DNA from 3 places in the Paenibacillus sp. BR2-3 genome. Region 1 is predicted to be linked to each of the others. Evidence: riboswitches for the same ligand, from Rfam matches in the RefSeq annotation. Region 1 holds a riboswitch; each other region holds the start of a gene.
What was found. A riboswitch is a leader RNA that binds a small molecule or an ion and turns the genes downstream of it on or off. The one in region 1 is predicted to bind thiamine pyrophosphate.
Positions count from the first base shown of each region.

Region 2: it holds a riboswitch for thiamine pyrophosphate, as region 1 does, so the genes downstream of both, thiC (phosphomethylpyrimidine synthase ThiC) here and PaeBR_RS15685 (ABC transporter ATP-binding protein) in region 1, are expected to answer to the same signal.
Region 3: it holds a riboswitch for thiamine pyrophosphate, as region 1 does, so the genes downstream of both, PaeBR_RS18420 (thiamine phosphate synthase) here and PaeBR_RS15685 (ABC transporter ATP-binding protein) in region 1, are expected to answer to the same signal.

Region 1 is NZ_CP126311.1:3,289,272-3,296,512, forward strand. It holds gene PaeBR_RS15670 (amino acid ABC transporter ATP-binding protein) at 1-585, opposite strand, end outside; gene PaeBR_RS15675 (amino acid ABC transporter permease) at 600-1,268, opposite strand; gene PaeBR_RS15680 (amino acid ABC transporter substrate-binding protein) at 1,295-2,143, opposite strand; TPP riboswitch at 2,406-2,508, shown strand; gene PaeBR_RS15685 (ABC transporter ATP-binding protein) at 2,514-3,383, shown strand; gene PaeBR_RS15690 (ABC transporter permease) at 3,358-4,137, shown strand; gene PaeBR_RS15695 (ABC transporter substrate-binding protein) at 4,146-5,168, shown strand; gene thiM (hydroxyethylthiazole kinase) at 5,165-5,989, shown strand; gene thiD (bifunctional hydroxymethylpyrimidine kinase/phosphomethylpyrimidine kinase) at 6,020-6,844, shown strand; gene thiE (thiamine phosphate synthase) at 6,831-7,241, shown strand, end outside.
Region 2 is NZ_CP126311.1:725,281-732,521, forward strand. It holds gene PaeBR_RS03470 (NAD-dependent malic enzyme) at 1-847, shown strand, start outside; gene PaeBR_RS03475 (DUF554 domain-containing protein) at 852-1,556, shown strand; gene PaeBR_RS03480 (zinc ribbon domain-containing protein) at 1,583-1,846, shown strand; gene PaeBR_RS03485 (methyl-accepting chemotaxis protein) at 2,000-4,123, shown strand; TPP riboswitch at 4,194-4,299, shown strand; gene thiC (phosphomethylpyrimidine synthase ThiC) at 4,408-6,192, shown strand; gene PaeBR_RS03495 (AAA domain-containing protein) at 6,556-7,241, shown strand, end outside.
Region 3 is NZ_CP126311.1:3,809,886-3,817,126, reverse strand. It holds gene PaeBR_RS18440 (TetR/AcrR family transcriptional regulator) at 1-574, shown strand, start outside; gene PaeBR_RS18435 (DUF2269 family protein) at 601-1,062, shown strand; gene PaeBR_RS18430 (DoxX family protein) at 1,077-1,511, shown strand; gene PaeBR_RS18425 (transposase) at 2,037-3,476, shown strand; TPP riboswitch at 3,568-3,672, shown strand; gene PaeBR_RS18420 (thiamine phosphate synthase) at 3,794-4,402, shown strand; gene thiS (sulfur carrier protein ThiS) at 4,433-4,636, shown strand; gene PaeBR_RS18410 (thiazole synthase) at 4,721-5,488, shown strand; gene thiH (2-iminoacetate synthase ThiH) at 5,520-6,647, shown strand; gene PaeBR_RS18400 (MerR family transcriptional regulator) at 6,708-7,241, opposite strand, start outside.

The DNA.
Region 1 (7,241 bases):
CATGGTCATTCCTTCAGCAGCCAGCTGCTTAATTACCTTGAGCACTTCTCCTACCAGTTCGGGGTCAAGTGCCGACGTGGGTTCGTCGAACAGCAGCACCTCCGGTTCAACGGCCATCGCACGGGCAATGGCTACCCGCTGCTGCTGTCCCCCGGACAACTGGTGCGGATAGGCCTCCGCTTTTTCCCCAAGGCCAACCTTCTCCAGCAGCGTCAAAGCACGTTTCCGCGCCTCTTCTTTAGAGCGCTTCTGGACGGTCACCTGGCCTTCCATCACGTTGCCGAGGGCTGTCATATGGGGGAAAAGGTTGTAGGATTGAAAAACCATGCCTGTTTTTTTACGCAGCTCCAGAACTTTATTTTGCGGGATTCTTCTGGAGTCTGTAAAGCTTAGCTTTGTATCACCGAGTACAATGCTCCCCCGGTCGGGTACCTCCAGCAGGTTGAAGCAACGCAGCAGCGTCGTTTTTCCGGAACCGGAAGGGCCAATAATGACAAGTACTTTTCCATGCTCCAGCTTCAGATTAATACCCTTCAATACCTGCAAAGGGCCGAATGATTTATGCAAATCAGAAATTTCAATCAAGCGAATCTTCTCCTTTAGCTCGCAGAATATCGGTCAAGCCGCTTCTCCAGGTAATTCTGCAATGCGGACAGTACGGAGCTGAACAGCAAATATACCAGACCCGCTTCGCAGTACAAAAGCAGCGGTTCGTAGGTTGTAGCTACAATCTGCTGTGAAGTTCTGAACATTTCCGTATAAGTGATCGCTGCTGCAAGAGATGTGTCCTTAACCAGACTGATGAAGGAGTTGGCAAGCGGCGGAACCGATACGCGTGCAGCTTGCGGCAGTATAACCCTGCGCAGAGCCTGGCCTCGTGTCATTCCTACCGAAAATGCTGCTTCCCACTGACCTTTATGTATGGAAAGAATGGCAGCACGTACTATTTCCGAAGCATAGGCCCCGACACTGAGCGAGAACCCGATAACGGCAGCCGTGAACGGTTCCAGTATAATTCCGATAGCAGGTAATCCGTAAAAAATAATAAATAACTGCACCAATAACGGAGTTCCCCGAATGACCCACACATAGAAACGGGCGATCAGCTTCGGAAGAGTCCAAGAGGACAGACGGACAAGTGCGGTCAGCACGGCCAGCAGTAATCCCAATGCAAAAGAAACCAGTGTCAGCGGAATGGTAAAAGCCACCCCGGCTTTAAGCAGGGGCAGCAAAGAATCAATTAGTATCTGTATTTTACGGTCATCCATTGATCAGACATCCTTTTTGGCATCTATTATTTGGAAACGTCCTCCCCGAAATATTTCTCAGAGATTTTCAGATAGGTTCCGTCGCTCTTCATTTCAGCCAGCGCGTCACTGACAGCTTTGACCAGTTCGTCATTGCCTTTCAGGAAGACTGCTGCGCTTTGAGAGCCCTCGGCAATTTCATCGACCTTCTTGATCTTCACATCGGGTTTTTGTTTCTTCAGGTCCAGAAAAGACAAACCGTCATTTACCGTTGCATCGATCCGGCCCGAGGTCAGCAAATCGATAGCCTGATTGAAGCCTTCCGTGGCTACGATTTCCGCACCGTTCTCACGTGCAATGTCCGACAGGTTGCTGGTGAGAGATTGACCGGCTTTTTTGCCCTTTAAATCCGCAAAAGTCTTAATGTCTTGGTTATCTTCACTAACAATCAGTACGGCTTTGGAAACGATGTACGGATCGGAGAAATCATATTTAGCTTTACGATCTTCCGTGATCGATACTTCATTGAAGATAACATCGAACCGCTTCGCATCCATACCGGCAAAGATACCGTCCCATTGTGTTTCAATGAACTCAGGCTCCACGCCAAGGCGCTTGGATACTTCCCGGGCAATCTCGACATCAAAGCCCGTAAGCTTGCCATCCGAATCATGGAAGGTGAACGGTGCATATGTACCTTCCGTACCAATCCGCAGCTTGCCGCTGGCTTTAACGGCTTCCAGGCTATTGGACTCAGCCGGCGCTGCAGTAGCAGCCGCACCTTCGTTAGCTGCTGCCGATGGCTCAGCAGTTGTATTGTTGTTGGCATTATTGCCGCAAGCGGCCACAAGCACCACAGTCAGCACGAATAAAATCATTAAACTAAATTTTTTCATTTCAATTCCCCTCTCTTATCCTTATCTGTATAGTGCGGGTTGTTCCCGGTAAAATGAATAGTACACTGTCGTGTCAGGTTCGTCAATACCTTTTTTCCGATTATAACCATCGGATTTATCGAATTAGGTAAAATTCCTCCTGTCCTTCACATTTATACCAGCATATTTATCTTACCCAAAAGTGGCTAAATGCCCCCGGCCTTTTACATATCTTTAAGTTATGGTATATTTAGAACCAATTGCGAATTCAATATTGACCTGTTTATTTCACTAGGGGAGTCTGATGACTGAGACGGTGCTTGAGCTCCGGACCCTTGGAACCTGATCTGGATCATACCAGCGGAGGGAAGTGGAACCGGACTTTCAAGTGATGCATATTCATGCAGACTGGAATTTGTGGCCCATTCATTTCCTTCGGAAATGGATGGGTCTTTATTTGTTTAAAGGAGGCAAGTCAGATACGAAAATGATCTCCATTCATGAATTATCCTACTCTTTTGGCACATTGCTGCAAGCCCCTGTCTTCTCCGGGTTGTCTTTGAAGGTTCAGCAAGGAGAGTTTGTCTCTGTCGTCGGTGCCAGCGGTTGTGGAAAAAGCACTCTGTTCAAAATCATTGCCGGGCTTCTGGAACCTGCTAGCGGAGAAATATTCATGCATGGCAAACCCTCCTCCACACGCACCCGCTTAGGAAAAATTGCTTACATGCCCCAGCAGGACCTGCTGTTGCCCTGGAGGACGGTATTGGATAACTGTCTGCTGCCCTGGGAAGTTAACCGGGTCCGCACCAAAGCGGAGACGATCACTGCAATACGGGAAACGCTGGAGCATTTTGGACTGGCCGGAATGGAGAACGCCTATCCGTGTGAATTATCGGGCGGAATGAGGCAACGGGTTGCTTTTCTCAGAACGCTAGTAACCGGAGGTGACCTCATGCTGTTGGATGAACCCTTTGGCGCACTCGACGCGATGACCAAACGGGAAATGCACAGGTGGCTTGTGGAGCTGTGGGGCGGACTGGGGAAAACGGTGCTGTTCATAACACATGATCTGGAAGAAGCAATACTGCTCAGTGACCGGATTTACGTGATGCATAACAGAAGTCCTGATGGTTTCCTGCAGGAAATGACCGTAGATTTACCGAGACCCCGGCGATACACCATGAATTACGAACCGCGGTTCCTGAACCTGCGAGAGGATTTGGAGCGAAGATTGTATGACACGAACACGAACTCTTTTTAGGAAATGGCTTTGGAATTACAGCGCTTCCTTCCTTCTGTTCTTATTCCTATTGGCGGCTTGGGAGACGGTCGTGCGTGCCGGGTGGATTCCGGCCTTTATACTTCCTGCCCCTACCTCCATTTGGAGAGCTCTGGCAGAGAACAGAAAGCTGTTATTTGGACTGCATTTACCGGCTACGCTGCAGGAGGTTTTACTGGGATTCATTCTATCCGTGGTCCTGGGATCGCTGCTCGGTACCGGTATGCATATGTCGCGTATGGTTGAGAAAGCTTTATACCCTTTTATCATTATTAGCCAGACCATTCCGCTGATCGCTTTGTCTCCTGTCTTCATTTTTTGGTTCGGTTACTCCCTTGGGGGCAAGGTTGCCGTCGTCTTTCTGACTGCTTTTTTTCCGATTGTTGTAGGTTGTTACGATGGACTGCGCAAGGGCGCAGATCGTTACAGAGAGTTGCTGATGACTATGGGCGCGAACCGCTCACAACTGCTGGCAAAAGTTCAGATTCCGCTGGCGCTGCCCTCCTTCTTCTCCGGACTAAAGTTAGCCATGGTGTATTGTGTGATCGGAGCAACCATTGGCGAATGGCTGGGCGGCAGCAAGGGGCTCGGTTATTTCAGCCGTCGTATGGCGGGCAACCTGCAGAGTGATGATATGTTCGCCGCCGTTTTTCTGCTATCTGCACTCGGACTTGTTCTGTTCATGCTTCTCGTACTATTAGAAAATATTATTCTCAAGAAAAGAGGTTCCTCCTAATTATGAAAATGTTGAGTAAATTAAACAACCCTGCTTCCCTGCTGCTTCTATGCCTGTTCCTTTTCCTGAGCGGCTGTTCTGCCTCATCCAATTCTGATTCCAAAAACTCACTCCCTACAGAAGCCAGTCCGGCTCTTCACAAGCTTACGCTGATGCTGGATTGGTATCCGAATGCGGTGCATTCATTATTTTATGTGGCTGAACAGAACGGCTATTTCGCAGAGCAAGGTTTGGATGTGGACATCCGGATGCCTGCCGACGGCAATGATGGTCTAAAGCTCGTTGCGGCGAATCAAATCGATCTGGCTCTGAGCTATCAGCCTCAGGTGCTTATGGCACGCGGGGAGGACATTCCCGTTCAATCTATCGCTGCTATTGTCAGACATCCGCTCAACCACATGATGGTTCCGGCAAACGGAGATGTACATAGCCCTAAGGATTTGGCCGGCAAAAATATCGGCTACTCCTCCATTCCGCTCTATGAAGCTATGGTCCGCACCATGATAAAGAACGACGGCGGTGACCCGCAGTCTGCCAACCTGATCGATGTAGGCTTTGACCTTATTCCGGCTGTATCCACTGGAAAAGTGGAAGCTATTATGGGCGGATTCATTAACCACGAGGCGTTGATCCTGGCTAAAGAGGGGCATCCTGTAACCTCCCTCAATCCGACAGACTATGGGGTACCCGACTATTATGAGCTTGTGCTTGTCGCCAGTGAACAAGGAGTACAGGAATCGGAAGATGATTTCAAAAAATTCATGACCGCCATCTCGAAGGGTCAACAGTTCGTACAGGAGAATCCGGAAGAAGCGTTATCTATATTGCTCAAGCATGAAGATCAAACCTCTCCACTGGACCAGGAAATAGAAAAGAAAAGCCTGCAAATCCTGCTGCCGCTTATGGATGCGGGTGATCAGGCCTTTGGCTATCAGGACCCTGCGTCCTGGGAGAAGGTTCATCAATGGTTAACCGAAAATGGACTGCTTCAGACTGAAGTAAAGACCGAGGAATCCTACATTAACCTATAAGTAATAACCTTTCAGGAGGAAATAAAATGACATATTTATCAAAGGTACGCCAGAAAAACCCGCTTGTTCACAACATCACCAACATCGTGGTCACTAACTTCACAGCGAACGGACTGCTCGCACTGGGAGCCTCCCCTTTTATGGCGGATGCGCACGAGGAAGTAAAGGATGTCGCCAAAATGTCCGCTGCAGTGGTTCTTAACATTGGAACACTGAACGATCATACGATTCAAGCGATGCTGCTGGCCGGACAATCGGCCAACGAACACGGTGTGCCTGTTGTACTTGACCCTGTGGGTGCTGGAGCAACAGCCTACCGCACGGACGTCACGCACAAGCTGACAAGTGAAATGCAGATTACAGCCCTGCGCGGCAATGTAGCCGAAGTTGCCCATGTGGTTGGCGCGAGCTGGTCCATTAAAGGTGTGGATGCAGGAGAAGGTGAAGGCGATGCAGTCACCCTCGCTCAACAAGCCGCGCGCAAGCTCGGCTGCGTAGTCATCATTACCGGCAAGGATGATATCATTTCTGACGGGGACATCACCTACATTGCCAGCAACGGTCACCCCATTCTGACAAAAGTAACTGGCACAGGCTGCCTGCTAAGCTCAGTCGTCGGAGCTTTTCTGGCTGTAAGCGGCGGTGCTTGGCTGGAAGCGGCTGTGGAAGCCATCTCCTTCTATGGAGTTGCCGCTGAACTGGCTGCCGAATTAACGGCTGAGCAAGGGCCGGGCAGCTTTCAGATTGAGTTACTGAATCAATTGGCACTCCTGACTCCGGAAAAGTATCAAGAGTTGTCCCAAATTAAAAGGCTTGCCTAATTAATCAGCCCCCTCTAAGGAGAAGCATAGATGAAAATATATAAAGCATTGACGATTGCCGGCTCGGACAGCGGTGGCGGCGCGGGCATTCAAGCCGATCTCAAAACCTTTCAGGAATTGGGCATCTACGGGATGTCAGCCTTGACCGCGGTAACCGCCCAAAACACGTTAGGTGTGCAGGGTGTCTTCCCGCTAGAGAAAGAAGCGATAGCGCAGCAGCTCGATTCTATCGGCGATGATTTGGAGCCGGATGCTGTAAAGACAGGAATGCTGTTCAGCGCGGACATTATTCGTATCGTAGCGGCAAAAGTACAGCAATATGGATGGCGTAATCTGGTCGTTGACCCAGTTATGGTTGCCAAGGGAGGCTCCAAGCTTTTACAGGAGGAGGCCGTACAAGCTTTAATTGATCATCTGCTTCCACTGTCCCTCATAACAACACCGAATATCCCGGAGGCCGAAGTTTTAACCGGCATGAGGATTTCCAGCTTGAAGGATCGTGAAGAAGCAGCCAAAAAAATAGTGGCGATGGGCTCACGCTATGTGGTGTTGAAGGGCGGGCATGATGCCGATAGCCGCGGGGTTGTCGATCTTGTGTACGATGGGCATGAGGTCTTATACATGGAGAGTATGCGGGTTCAGACCCGGCATACTCACGGCACAGGCTGTACCTTTTCGGCGGCGATAACCGCTGAGCTTGCCCGGGGTAAGTCCGTAACGGAGGCGACCCAAACAGCCAAAGCCTTTATTCAAGCGGCGATTGAAGATGAACTTGGTATCGGCGGGGGACATGGGCCAACGAACCATTTTTCCTATCAAAACAGACTGCGGGGTAGTGGTTATGGGGCGCATTAATAGCGATGTCTTGAGGGAGAAGCTGAAAGTCTATTTCATAATGGGCAGCATCAATTGCCGCAAGTCTCCTGAGGAGGTATTAACTGAGGCGATTACCGGAGGCATAACGATGTACCAGTTCCGTGAAAAGGGGATCGGAGCGCTGACAGGCTGCGCCAAGTATGATCTGGCCAGAAAACTGCAGCAGATTTGCCAATCACATGGCGTCCCTTTTATCGTAAACGACGATATCGATTTGGCAATCGCGCTTGATGCCGACGGCATCCATGTAGGACAGGACGATGAACCAGCCAGGTTGATCAGGCACCAAATCGGCGCTCATAAAATTGTAGGCGTATCTGCCCATACGCTGGAGGAAGCACGACAAGCAATTGCGGACGGAGCGGATTATCTCGGG
Region 2 (7,241 bases), 2.4 Mb from region 1:
AGCGGTATCGCCCGGCTTCGGCGGCATTAATCTGGAGGATATCGCTTCGCCCCGCTGCTTTGAGATTGAACGTCGGCTTGCCGCTGAACTGGACATCCCTGTCTTTCATGACGACCAGCACGGCACGGCGATTGTAGCGCTTGCGGGCCTGCTAAATGCGCTTAAGGTTGTCGGCAAATCCATAGAGACGGCCCGAATTATCGTTGTCGGCATCGGCGCGGCGGGGGTGTCGATCTGCAATCTGCTGCTGGCGGCGGGCGCAACCCATATCGTTGCTGTTGACCGCGAGGGAATCATCCGACAAGGGAAAGCGTACAGCAATACGCAGTGGCTGCGGCTCGCAGAGGTCACGAACCCGGAAGGCAGAGCAGGCGGTTTGACCGAAGCCATCCATGGCGCGGATGTGTTTATCGGCGTTTCCGGGGGAGGCATCCTGACGGTTGATCATGTGAAAAGTATGGCTCAGGACAGTATCGTGTTTGCTATGGCGAATCCCAATCCGGAAATTGAGCCTGAACTGGCGGAACCGTACGTCCGTGTTCTTGCTACCGGAAGAAGCGATTATCCGAATCAGATCAACAACGTTCTGTGCTTTCCCGGTATTTTCCGCGGCGCTCTCGACTGCAGAGCCAGGTCGGTGAATCTGGAAATGAAACTGGCTGCTGCCAAAGCCATTGCTGCTGTGGTTCAGCCGGAGGAACGGAATGAGCAGTATATCATTCCGAGTATTTTTAATGACAAAGTAGTGGAAATGGTGCGGATTGCAGTGATTGGGGCAGCAATTTTGACGGGTCAGGCCCGGCGTGTGCCACCGGATTTTTTTGTAGGAGAGTCATCGGAGAGGTGAAGTAATGGTTTTGCTAGGGGCATTAGTAAATGGAGTAACCGTGGTATTCGGAACGTTATTGGGGCGTTTGCTGCGGCGTATACCGGAAAGTATGAAACAAACGGTAATGAACGGAATCGGGCTGGCCATCATCGTCCTGGGAATCCAAATGGGATTTAAAAGCGGGAATTTCCTGATCGTTATTCTAAGTCTCGTCATCGGGGCTGTTATCGGAGAATGGATCGCTTTGGAGGATAAGTTTACCGCTGTGGGACACTGGCTGGAGAACAAAATCGGCTCGAATGAACCGGGGAGCATCTCTCAAGGATTTATTACAGCCAGCCTGGTGTTTGTCGTCGGGGCCATGGGTATTCTCGGTGCTTTGGATAGCGGGATTAAAGGCAATCATGATATTCTGTACACGAAGGCTATAATGGATGGATTTATAGCGATTATTTTAACGACTACACTTGGGGTAGGGGTGTTGTTTTCGGCGATTCCCATCATTTTGTATGAGGGGGCTATTGCGGTTTTCGCCACACAGATTACCCGATTTATTCCTGATGCATTAATGAATAATTGTATTAGCGAGCTTACGGCCACCGGTGGCATTATGATTGCGGCAATAGGGCTAAATTTGCTGGGGATCACCCATATCAAAGTAGCCAACCTTCTTCCGGGAATACTAGTGGCTGTACTGCTAGTTTCAATACTATATGCAATCCAGTGATAGAAGCGAAGAGGAGCCTGACGAATATGGAAAAGGAACACAAGAACTGCCAAAGCTGCGGCATGCCGTTAGCCCGTGACGAACAGCGGGGCGGGTCTGAGAAGGACGGCAGTAAAAGCAAAAAGTATTGCAGCCACTGCTACCAGAATGGCGAATTTACACTGCCAGATCTCACGCAAGAACAGATGAAGGAAAGAGTCAAGCAGAAGCTGGTCGAATTTGGCTTCCCAAGGTTTCTGACAGGTGTGTTTACACGGAATATCCCCAAGCTGGAGCGTTGGGCGAAGTAAAGGAATGAAATATGAACGCGATGACTGCCATCTGCTTTAGGTGGCGGTTATTTGTGTTATGAGAAATTTTCCAAAGAGCTTTTATTGATAGCGCTTTCTATACGATAATATGCATATATATTAATTTTTCATAAAAATAAAAGGTGGTTATGTATGTTGTTTCGTTCATTTTTAAGGCTATTGGCTCCGTTTACTTTTGTAATGTCGCGTCTGAAGTATGCACAAAAGTTTATTCTAACCAGCATTCTTTTTGCGGTGCCCCTCGTTCTGGTGCTCGGTTTATGGCTTCAGGCGGTTCAGAGCGATATCGGATTTGCACGTGAAGAGAGGAAAGGGGTTACAGCCATCCAGTCCGTGATGCCGCTGCTTCTTAAGTTCCAACAGCACGGAGCACTTGTGGAAGCGTATATAAATGGGGATGAAACCGCTAAAGCGCAGATTGCCGCAAATGAGCAGGAAATCGAAAAGCAAATCAGCAGCGCTGGTACCGATATTGCAGAAACAGGATTTTCCCGTACGGCGGCTGCGCTGCAAGCATTGAAGCCCGAGTGGGAGAAACTTCAGGCGGATACTCAGCAGTTGACCCTGGAAGAAAGCCTCTCACGTCACACCGGGATTATCGGAAAGGCCGGGAAGCTTATAAAAGATACAGCAGATGAATCCAAGCTGACCCTGGACCCTGAGCTTGATTCCTTTTATATGATGGATATTATGGTTAACCGTGCGCCGGATCTCATTGAGCTGACCGGACGAGTTCTCGGGATGGGGAACCAATTATTAATCCGAAACCAAATCAGTGAAGCCGAAAAAATGGATGTGAATGTAATTAAAAGCCAAATGGAAACAGCAGGAGAAGGCATTCAGACCTCCTTACTACATATCTATGATTCCAACACCGCTTGGAAATCCGAGCTGGATCAATCCGGCAATCAATCCCTCGCCTCCACCAAGGCTTTTGTTTCCCTTATCAATGATAAGCTGATCAAGGATACACAACTGTCGATGAAGCCCGAAGAGTTCTATCCGGAAGGGTTGAAGACAGTAAATGATATAGCCAGTTTGTTTGCCGCAGATTCTGATACGCTCTTCAACTTATTAAGCGGGAGAATCAGTCATCTGGAAAATAGCCGCAATACGATTCTAGCCATTACATTGGCCGCCGCGGTTCTGATTGTACTTTTTTATATTGCTTTTTACCGGAATGTAAAAGTGACCGTACAGCTTATACAAGGGAAAGCGTCAAAAATGGCAGCAGGGGATTTCTCGGGCAAATTAACGGTTGCGAGCAAGGATGAATTGGCGGATATCGGAACCTCTTTCAATTTAATTAATGACTCGCTTAACGAGCTGCTGAGACGTAATCAGGACCTTTCCGAGCAGTTAACGGCTTCTTCTGAGGAATTAACCGCTGTATCCACGGAATCCGCACAGGCTATGGAGCATATCGCCAAGGCGATTCAGTCGGTATCAGACGGAAATGAGATTCAGAATAGAGCATCCGGCGAAATATCCGGTGCATTGACTGAAATGGCTATTGGTGTGCAGCGTATTGCAGAAAATGCCGGTGAAGTGGTCGGCTCTGCAGCCCACGCGGTACAGAATGCCGAGGAGGGAGCCAGACAGCTGAAAGCTGCCGTCGATCAGATGCGTACGATCCAGTCTTCCGTCATAGACTCGGGCAAAGTCATCGGGCAGCTTGGAGAACTCTCCGAGCAAATCGATTTTATTGTAGCGGCTATTGTTAATATTTCTTCCCAAACACAGCTGTTGTCGCTAAATGCCAACATCGAAGCGGCTAGAGCCGGCGAGCATGGACGCGGATTTATGGTCGTTGCATCGGAGGTATCCAAATTAGCCGAACAAACAACGACATCCGTCAAGTCCATCTCCGAGGTTATTGGCCACATCAGGGGGCTGGTGGATCAGTCCATCCAATCAGTAGAAGTAACATCTCGGGAAGCTGACAACGGACTGAAGTCCATTCATGCGGCGAATGGTTCCATTGATACCATTATGGGAGCTATTCAATTGGTTACAGAGCAAATACAGGAGGTCTCGGCGGCTGCTGAAGAAATGTCCGCAAGCAGCCAGCAGGTAAGCGCATCGGTGAGCGAGGTTGCGGCTATCTCCCGTCAAAATGCCGGTGAAGCGGAGACGATTGCCGCAGGCGCACAGCAGCAGCTCGCGTCCATGCAGGAGATTCAAGCCTCGGCGGCAACCCTGAGCAGCAATGCGCTGCAACTGCAGGATGACTTGGGCAGATTTACTCTTGAATAGCGGTTAAAGCAAATGTCTATCATCAGTTGACAAATGCTAGACTTCTCTGTAACTTATAACTAATTAAATAAGAAACCACTAGGGGAGCCTGAATAGGCTGAGACGGGAAAATGAATTTCCGGACCCTTGAACCTGATCTGGATCATACCAGCGTAGGAAAGTGGAGTCGGACCCTTTTTTTCTCATATTGGCCTTGGCCGTTTATGGATAGAAGCCGCTCCATTGTGGAGCGGCTTTTTTAGCGCGCACTCTTATTTATAATACTTTTAATAGGAGGAAATAAGATGCCAAGCCAAGAGAAGAAGGATACGGTTGATTTGTCTGCTTTTCCAGGAAGTCATAAGGTGTATGTGGAGGGGTCACGGCCGGATATTCAGGTGCCTATGCGAGAGATTACGTTAAGCCGAACTTCGGGTACTGCCGGAGAAGAGGAGAATGCCCCAGTTCGTGTCTATGATACCAGCGGAGCTTATACCAACCCTGAAGCGGAAACCGATATCCGCCAGGGGCTGACGCCCCATCGTTTTCAGTGGATCAGGGAGCGGGGGGACGCGGAGGCCTATGAGGGAAGAGCCATCAAACCTGAGGATAACGGGAATGCTACAGGTAAATCGGAGGTGGAGGTGTTTCCGGGGTTGCAGCGGAGTCCGCTGAGAGCCAAAGAAGGCCGGAATGTCAGCCAACTGCATTATGCGCGCAAAGGCATCATTACGTCCGAGATGGAATTTATAGCGATCCGGGAAAATGTTGCGCCAGAGTTTGTTAGAGATGAGGTAGCCAGCGGTCGTGCCATCATTCCGGCAAATATTAACCATCCGGAAAGCGAGCCGATGATTATCGGGCGGAATTTCCTGGTGAAGATCAACGCGAATATCGGCAACTCCGCCGTGTCCTCGTCCATAGAGGAAGAAGTGGAGAAGATGAGATGGGCTATCCGCTGGGGCGCGGATAACATCATGGATCTTTCGACCGGCAAAAACATTCACACCACCCGGGAATGGATTATCCGCAACTCTCCTGTACCTATTGGGACGGTGCCTATCTATCAGGCATTGGAAAAGGTGAACGGGAAGGCCGAGGACCTAACCTGGGAGGTTTACCGGGATACGCTGATCGAGCAGGCGGAGCAGGGAGTGGACTATTTTACTATTCATGCCGGGGTGCTGCTTCGTTATATTCCATTGACCGCCAAAAGAATGACAGGTATTGTCTCACGGGGTGGATCGATTATGGCGGCATGGTGCCTTGCTCATCATCAGGAGAATTTTCTCTACACGCATTTCGAGGATATCTGCGAGATTATGAAGACTTATGATGTTGCGTTCTCCTTGGGAGACGGGCTGCGTCCGGGTTCCATCGCAGATGCCAATGATGAGGCCCAGTTTGCGGAACTGGAGACGCTGGGAGAATTAACAACGCTGGCCTGGAAGCATGATGTTCAGGTGATGGTCGAAGGTCCGGGCCATGTGCCGATGCATCTGATCAAAGAAAATATGGATAAGCAGCTTGAACTCTGCCATGGTGCTCCTTTTTACACACTCGGTCCTCTGACAACGGATATTGCACCCGGCTATGACCATATTACCTCTGCGATTGGAGCGGCGATGATCGGTTGGTTCGGCACGGCAATGCTTTGCTACGTCACCCCCAAGGAGCACCTTGGTTTGCCTAACAAGAATGATGTACGGGAAGGCGTTATTACCTACAAAATTGCGGCCCATGCCGCCGACTTGGCGAAGGGACACAAGGGTGCACAGGACCGGGATAACGCGCTTTCCAAAGCTCGCTTTGAATTCCGCTGGCGGGACCAGTTCCATTTGTCGCTTGATCCGGAGCGGGCGCTTGAATACCACGATGAGACCCTTCCCGCAGAAGGAGCCAAAACCGCTCATTTCTGCTCCATGTGCGGACCCAAGTTCTGCAGCATGCGCATTTCCCATGATATCCGGGATACGGCGAGACAGCAGGATGGGCTGGAGCAAGAGCAGCCGGAGAAAGAGGTTATCGCTGCGGGGATGCGAGAGAAAGCGGTGGAGTTTAAAGAAGGCGGAAGCGTGATTTATAAGTAGAACGTGAATATTTTGACTATAAACTAAAATTGTATGTGACTATATTGGGATACTGGCTGACCTAATAATACAAAATCGCTCCTTTGAAATGGTTGGGTGGTACCTCCATTCCATAGGGCGATTTCTTTTTGTTACTTAAATTCTTGCACCAAGCAGAAGGAGCGTCTACCCAGCAGTAGGTGAAGTAACTGGAAATTCTCCCGCTTTAACGGGAATTTCTCCATCTAATCCGGTGCTTTGGAGCCCTTTAAATTTCATCTCATCCCCGTTTATGAATAATTTGGTATTTAACTAGAGGGGTTTGTATTATAATAGGTTCAAAAAACGGGACTTTTGTCATAATTGGACGAAGGAGAATCATTTATGGAAGTGTTAGGGGAGCAACGTAAGATAGTTAGACAGAAGCTGATTCAGGTATATACGCATCTACAGGCACTGAACCAATTAAAACAACCGGTCGAAAAACAAATTTCGAAGCATCTATGGTCATTGCAGCTAACGGACCTGCCTGTTGATCCTCGTATTATCTGTGATTTTGTGGACGGACGGAGCCCTTTCGAAAGGATAGATGACCCGATACCGGATGTTTTGTTAACGGTAAGAAAGCCTGATCTTACGCCATGCCCGGAGCCGCCAGAAGTGCTCAAACGCTGGCTGGAGCCGGAATGGGAGAAGATCCACAAGCAGCCGCGGTTCATTGAACGGTTCGAAACTTATGTGGAGAACGAAGAGACAGGGGAGTATGAGCCGGTTCAGGAAAGATTCGATCAGGATGAACAAAGAGTACGCTCCTGGGAAGAATGGCTGAAGGTACGCGGTGAATGGAAACGGACGGAAGAGCCTGTACGTGAAACGAAGAAGCTGTTCGAGAATTTATATACCCTCCACTCCTGGATAGAACGTGAGAATGATGCTGTCGAGCTTATGATCGCCGATGGCCTCCTGCACTGGGATCTCCTGCCGGAGAAAATTCACCACCCGTTGTTAATGCAGAAGGCTCAGCTCATCTTTGATCCAGATGTTCCGGAATTCCGGCTTGTTCCGTCCGA
Region 3 (7,241 bases), 520 kb from region 1:
ACAGCAAACAACCCAACTGCTGCTTGATTCGACCAAAGAGCTGATACGGGAAAAAGGGTGTCACTCTGTCACAATGAAGGACATCATGGATAAATCGGGATTGTCAAAGGGCGCTATCTTTCATTACGTGAAGAGCAAGGACGAGATCTTTGCCTGGGTGTTGCAGGAGCGGCTCGAAGAGACAAACGAAGGTTTTATGAACGAAGTGGAACAAGGCGGAAAAACGTTCGATGGACCCATGCAGAAGATCATTGACAGTCTTCCGGTGCTGGAAGATGCTCAGGACGTGACGAACAAGGTGCTGATGTATTTACTTGGAAAGGAAGATCAGCCTATGGTTGCGGAAGCGCTCAAGCAGTATTATGAGCAGTCTGTGCATTTATCCAAGCAGTGGATTTTGACCGGCCAACGGCACGGGGTTATTCCAGAATCGGTTGATATGGACAAAACAGCCGAAATGTTCGTTCTGCTATCACTCGGTTTGCGCGTCCGCTCCTCTATTCCTTTTGCTCTGGCTTCTTTCAATACCCAAGATTATTCGTCGTTTATGGTCAATATTTTAAAATCCCGATAAATAGAGGAAGAAAGGAAGAGTGTATCATGAACTTGTGGTTAACGTTGCATCTAGTTGGAGTCGTAGTATTCGTAGGAAATATCATTACGGCGGCATTTTGGAAGGTTCGGGCGGATTTGCTGAAAAATCCGGCCATCATTCACAGCACGGTAAAAAACGTCATGCTTGCCGATTATGTGTTTACGCTCCCGGGTCTAGTGATCATCATTGTCTCGGGTATTGTGATGGCCATACAGGCGAAAATGCCGCTGTCGGGGCTGAATTGGCTTACGATGTCGCTGATTTTGTTTGCCGTCACCGGCGTGATCTGGTTAGCCGTTCTTATTCCGCTGCAGCGCGGAATGATCCGCCATAGCGCTCAATGCATCGAAAGCGGGAACATCTCCAAAGATTATCAACAAGTGTCCCGCTATTGGGCCTGCTTCGGCATCGCCGCTACATTGCTGCCGATCGTCATTTTATATCTCATGATAACGAAAAGCTTCTAATCGGAGGGATAAAGATGGTACCTTTTTATGCACTTGTTGTTTCGTTTCTGCTGTTCTGGGTTCTCGGCCTGTTCGGCTGGTCCTATTTCGACGGTTGGCATTCTCCGCTTCAGGGAGCGGTGGCCGTCATGCTGCTGATTACCGCTTCCGCCCACTGGGGAAAAAGACGGCCTGACCTCATCCGGATGGTCCCGGTGGCTTTTCCGAAGCCAGATTGGATCGTGACGGCCACCGGGTGGTTGGAAATTGCGGGAGCCGTCGGTATTCTGTTCCCCGCTACCTCCCGCGCGGCTTCCGTCTGCTTGGCGGTTCTGCTGGTGGCCATGTTCCCCGCCAATGTGCGGGCAGCCCGGGAAAGATTAACTATCGGCGGGAAACCTACGCCTAGGCTGCTTGTCCGAACATTGCTGCAGCTCGTGTTTCTCGCGGCGGTCCTCTTTGCGGGTTAAGTCCGTGGCTTGTTCATGTCTACATGACCAATTCCCCTGACATCTACTTAAAAAAAGAGCATGTCCATGACCTGTATTCCCTAAACGCTGGCCATTCGAGATCTTATTTAAAACGTGGAAATCCATCTTCCATATTGCCATTTTGTATCTTAAAAGAATATTTTCTTTCTCTACATGATGCCATGAAAAAACAAGCTTCGACCTGCTGCCTAGAAATTTGAAATTTCATTTGGATCAAGTGACGAACTGTAGCATCTGTTCCTTTTCTTTGTTCTTAACTTGATGGGCATGGGGACAGCCCCTTATTTATGAAATCTTTTCGTTTTGTGAGTCCATGGTTATTTTCTAAATACCTCTATTAATACTGGACAGTCAAAAGTTCTTGTCGAAAAATCGTAACATAGAAAAATAACCCAATCAGACGATGGTATGGTATCCTTTTAGTTCTCACACAGAAAGGAGATCCAATCGCTAAATGGGTTACGACAAAAAGTGTACCTCATTTCCGAGCGATTGACCATACCTATGCTCAAATACGTGAATGAACTTTTACTTCCCTTCCGTTCGTGCTTCTCCAGACAAGCCACTTTCGAGTGGTTCGTTGTTTTGGTCATCGGCTTTATGCTGCGCTCCGACCATCTGGGCGTGACTTCTGTGATTCGGGACCTCTCCCTGAATGGCGGCTGCTATGAGACGCTCATTCACTTCTTCCGTTCTTCGGCTTGGTCTCCGTCATCCTTACGGCGGATGTGGCTTCAGGTCGTTCGCCAGTCTGCGCCCCTGCTGGTGATTCAGGATCGCGTGGTACTCGTCGGCGATGGCATGAAGCAAGCCAAGGAAGGTCGCCGGATGCCGGGCGTCAAGAAGCTCCATCAGGAATCCGAAAACGTCTCCAAGGGCAATTATATTTTCGGTCACCTGTTTGGGGCCATCGGCATTCTGGTCGGCGATTCCCGGAAATGGTTCTGCTTGCCCTTGTTCATGAATCTGCAAGACGGCGTCCAGACCATCCTGGGCTGGAAGAAAGCGGACAACGAGCCGGAGCCGCCTTCCCACGTCGTTCAGATGATTGAACAAGGGTTCGAGGCTGCGAAAGGCTTCGGTCAAGCGCTGTTGCTCTTGGATCGTTACTTCTTGTCGGTTCCGGCCTTGAAGCGGTTGCAGGCGTGCCATCTCGCCTCCGAAGCCCGGATGCATCTGGTGACGAAAGCCAAATCCAACGTGGTGGCCTATGAACGCCCTGCGGCCAAGAAGCCAGGACGTGGCCGACCGGCGAAAAAAGGCAAGGCGGTCAAACTGAAGGAGTGGTTCACGACTCGCGCTGCCGATTTTCAAACCGCCACCGTTCCCCTGTATGGCAAAGAAGAGAAGGTGCAATTTCTATGCCTGGATCTGCTTTGGGGACAGGGCTTGTATCAGGAATTGCGCTTTGTGCTGGTGGTGCATCAGGGCCGCCCCTCCATTTTGGTCAGTACCGATCTGACCTTAGCTGCCACAGACATCATCCGCTTGTATGGCTATCGCTTCAAGATCGAGTGTACGTTTCGGGAAATGAAGCAGGTCATCGGCGCCTTCGGCTACCGCTTCTGGAGCAAGTCCATGCCGAAGCTGAACCGGTTTCTGAAAAAAGAGGAAGCTCACCCACTCAAAGCGGTAAAGGACGAACAAGACCGGCAGCGAATTCAGCGGACGCTTCAGGCGATCGAGGGATTCGTGATGTGCCAGTGCATCGCGATGGGATTGCTGCAGCTGGTTAGCCTGCATTTTTCAGGCCGGACGCCGGGGCTGTTTTTCCGCTATCTGCGTACGCCGTCCCATGCCGTGGTGTCTGAGGCTACCGTTGCCGCTTATTTACGCAAGTCTATTTTTCGCTTGTTTGTGCAAAATCCGCACTTATCCATAACGAAAATAATTAAATCCAAGCAGGAGAACACTCATGTTGAGCACGATTCTCTGGCTTCTTAAAGTTGTAGAACTTTTCACTGTCCAGTATTAATAGATGTTTTATAAGGTATATTATGCTAATATAAAGTTCATTAGCAGCAATTACATATTTTATTGACACTAGGGGTGCCGAAAGGCTGAGACGGACGTATGCGGGTCCGGACCCTTTGAACCTGATCTGGTTTATACCAGCGGAGGGAAGTGGAGAACGAATGACTGTAACCAGGCTTCCCTTAGCCTTATTCCTTTACAGATTCCGACTGCCCTCCTTCGCGGGGGCAGTTTTTTTGCGTTAAAGAGGAGTCTAGACAGATGTATCGACAGAAAGAAGGTTGAGTATGGCGCAAGCCGAAATCCATTTGATCTCAGACGGAAAGCTCCCGTTATCCCAATTCATTGAAAAGGCGGCGGCTGTACACTCCCTGCTGGATTTTATTCATCTGCGGGAAAAGCATCGCTCAGCCCGGGAGCTTCTGGCAGCGGCGGAGTCCATGCTGAAGGCAGGCATCCCGGCGGCCAAGCTAATCATTAACGACCGGATTGATGTTGCCTTGGCGGCTGGGGCTGTCGGTGTACAACTGGCCTGGCACAGTCTTGATCCTGCCGCCGCCCGAATGCTGGCACCTCGCCTTCGCCTGGGAAGGTCAATCCACTCGCCGGAGGAGGCAGCAGAAGCAGCTGCTCAGGGAGCCGATTATTGCCTGTTTGGACATGTGTATCCCTCGGCCAGCAAGCCGGGACAGCCTGAGCGCGGACTGGAAATGCTGGCTGAGGCTGTCCGGTACAGCCGCGTCCCGGTAATTGCCATAGGCGGGATCGAGCCTGATCATGCAGCCCGGATCATAAAGAACGGGGCAGCAGGCATAGCGGTGATGTCCGGCATATGCGGTGCTGCAGATCCTTTGTCTGCTGCAAAAGCCTATCGGGCTTCGATTCAAGCGATTTAAGCATTCCACAGGCAAAGGAGGTGAGTATGGATGAAGCTGATTATTAACGGGACTCCAGGTGATTATTCCGATACCTGCAGAACGTTGGATCATTTGGTCAGCAGTTCCGAGTGGTCCCGGCGAATGATCATTGTTGAGCTCAACGGGGAGTTTGTCAGCAAGGAAAATTATGGGGAGACACATCTCTCTGATGGTGACCGTATTGAAATTGTACACTTTGTAGGCGGAGGCTGACACTGACATCTTCATTTGTTGATTTAATCTTACTGTTCGATCAGGTTTTTGAATTGAAAAAAGGTATTCAAGGAGGCTGATTTTATGATAGACCCTTTACTAATCGGCGGTACCGCCTTATCCAGCCGGCTGTTCATTGGAACCGGCAAATACAGCCGCAATACGCTAATCCCGGAAGTCATTGCTCGCTCCGGCTCAGAGGTTATTACGGTAGCACTTCGACGGGTGGACACGGCTGGGGGAGAAGAGAATATCATGAACCATATTCCGTCCCATATGACGCTGCTTCCCAATACTTCCGGTGCGCGTACGGCGGAGGAAGCCGTGCGCATCGCCAGACTCGCAAGAGCCGCCGGCCTGGGAAACTGGGTCAAAATCGAGGTCATTAACGACCAGAAATATTTGCTTCCGGACAATCTGGAGACGATCCGTGCTACGGAAATCCTGGCTGCCGAAGGCTTTGTTGTACTCCCGTATATGAGCCCGGATCTATCGGCCGCTCTGCGTTTAAGAGATGCGGGTGCAGCTGCCGTGATGCCGCTTGGAGCACCGATTGGTACGAATCGCGGCCTTAGAACCAAAGAATTGGTGCGAATCCTCATTGAAGAAGTGAACCTTCCCATTATCGTAGACGCCGGTATCGGCAGGCCCTCCGAAGCGGCGGAAGCCATGGAAATGGGTGCTGCTGCAGTACTGCTGAATACAGCAATAGCAACGGCCCGTGACCCGCTGGGAATGGCGGAAGCCTTCCGTGATGCTGTCACGGCGGGCCGCAAGGCGTATCTGGCCGGGCTCGGTCCGGTAGAAGAAGCAGCTATTGCATCTTCACCTTTGACAGGCTTTTTGGGCTGATCCGGGTGACATCAGGAATGGGGGATTAACCATGAGTTTTTATGAAACGCTGACCCGCTTGGAGCAGTATCCATATGAAAGTCTGTGGAAGGGGTACGGGGCGGAGGATGTGAAGCGGGCACTGGGTAAGGATAGGCTGGACGAAGCGGATTTGCTGGCGCTGCTCTCTTCGGCCGCCGAACCTTTTCTGGAGCAGATGGCACAGAAAGCGCAGCGGATTACCCGTTCGCATTTCGGACACGCGATGCAGCTGTTCACACCGATGTATCTGGCCGATTTCTGTGTGAATCACTGCACCTATTGCAGCTTCAGCTCTATCTACGACTTTCCGCGCAAGAAACTGTCACTGGAGGAGGTCAGAAGGGAGGCAGAGACGATTGCCGCCACGGGCTTGCGCCATATTCTGATTTTGACCGGGGAATCCCGCCGGGATAATCCTGTTTCTTATATCAAGGACTGTGTGGAGGTGCTTCGTGAATACTTCTCCTCGGTCAGTATTGAAATCAACCCTCTTGCAACTGCTGAATATGAGGAACTGCTTCAGGCGGGTGTGGACGGATTAACTCTTTATCAGGAAGTTTATCACCAGGAAACTTATCAGGAGCTGCATGTTAAGGGTCCAAAAAGAAATTACCGCAACCGGATCGATGCTCCTGAACGCGGTTGCCAGGCCGGATTCCGTGCGGTTAACATCGGCGCCCTGCTCGGTATGCATGACTGGCGGCAGGAGGCATTCCTGAGTGCGATGCATGCCCGGTATCTGCAGGACTGTTATCCGGACTGCGAGATCAGCTTGTCTCCTCCACGCTTTCGTCCTTACCTGGGAGAGTTCAATCCGGAGTGCGACGTATCCGACCGCACATTGGTGCAGATTATTTTGGCGTACCGTTTGTTTTTGCCGAGATCAGGTATTACGCTGTCCACCAGAGAGCCTGCCGGTCTCCGCGATCATCTGATTCATCTGGGCATCACCAAGATGTCAGCGGGCGTATCTACTGAAGTAGGCGGACATACGAGCGAAGGCGGTACCCCGCAATTTGAAATTTCAGACAGCCGGAGTGTGCGGGAAATTACAGAGATGCTGTATACGAATGGCTTGCAGCCGGTATTCAAGGACTGGGATATATTAACGGAGCCAGACGCTCACTCTGCCTTATAAGGGTTAAAAACCCCTCTCGAAATCGTAAAAACGATTTTGGGAGGGGTTTGTCTTTTCAACTCACCTGATCGGCACTGCATACACGATATGAAGCAGCTCATTAATCCTTTGATGTTTCGTAATATACCCCATATTTTCAAATAAGGTAAGGAGGCCGGTTAAGGAACCATATTGCTCATCCGTACCTGCTCCATTGGCATATACAGCAGCCGCTTCCTCATCGGCCAGCATTAAATCGGTAATGCAAATTCGTCCGTGAGGTTTCAGTACCCGGCGCATTTCCTCGATGGCGAGCATTTTCTGGTTCTCTGAAAGGTGATGGAAGGCGAAGGTGGATACGGCAAAATCAAACCGGCCATCCATATAGGGCAGTGCCAGGAAATTGCCCAGCTTCGTTTCCAAGGCCGGGAATTTCAGGCGGCATTGCTTAAGCATCTCCTTGGACTGATCGACACCGGCCATAGCTGCGCCGAGTGCCATCAGCCTGCCTGCTAAATTACCGGTTCCTGTACCGATGTCGAGACCCTTTTCCCCGCTGATCGGCGCCAGCCATTGGACAGTCAGTCCAAGTGCGGCCTCATAATCCTTGTATTC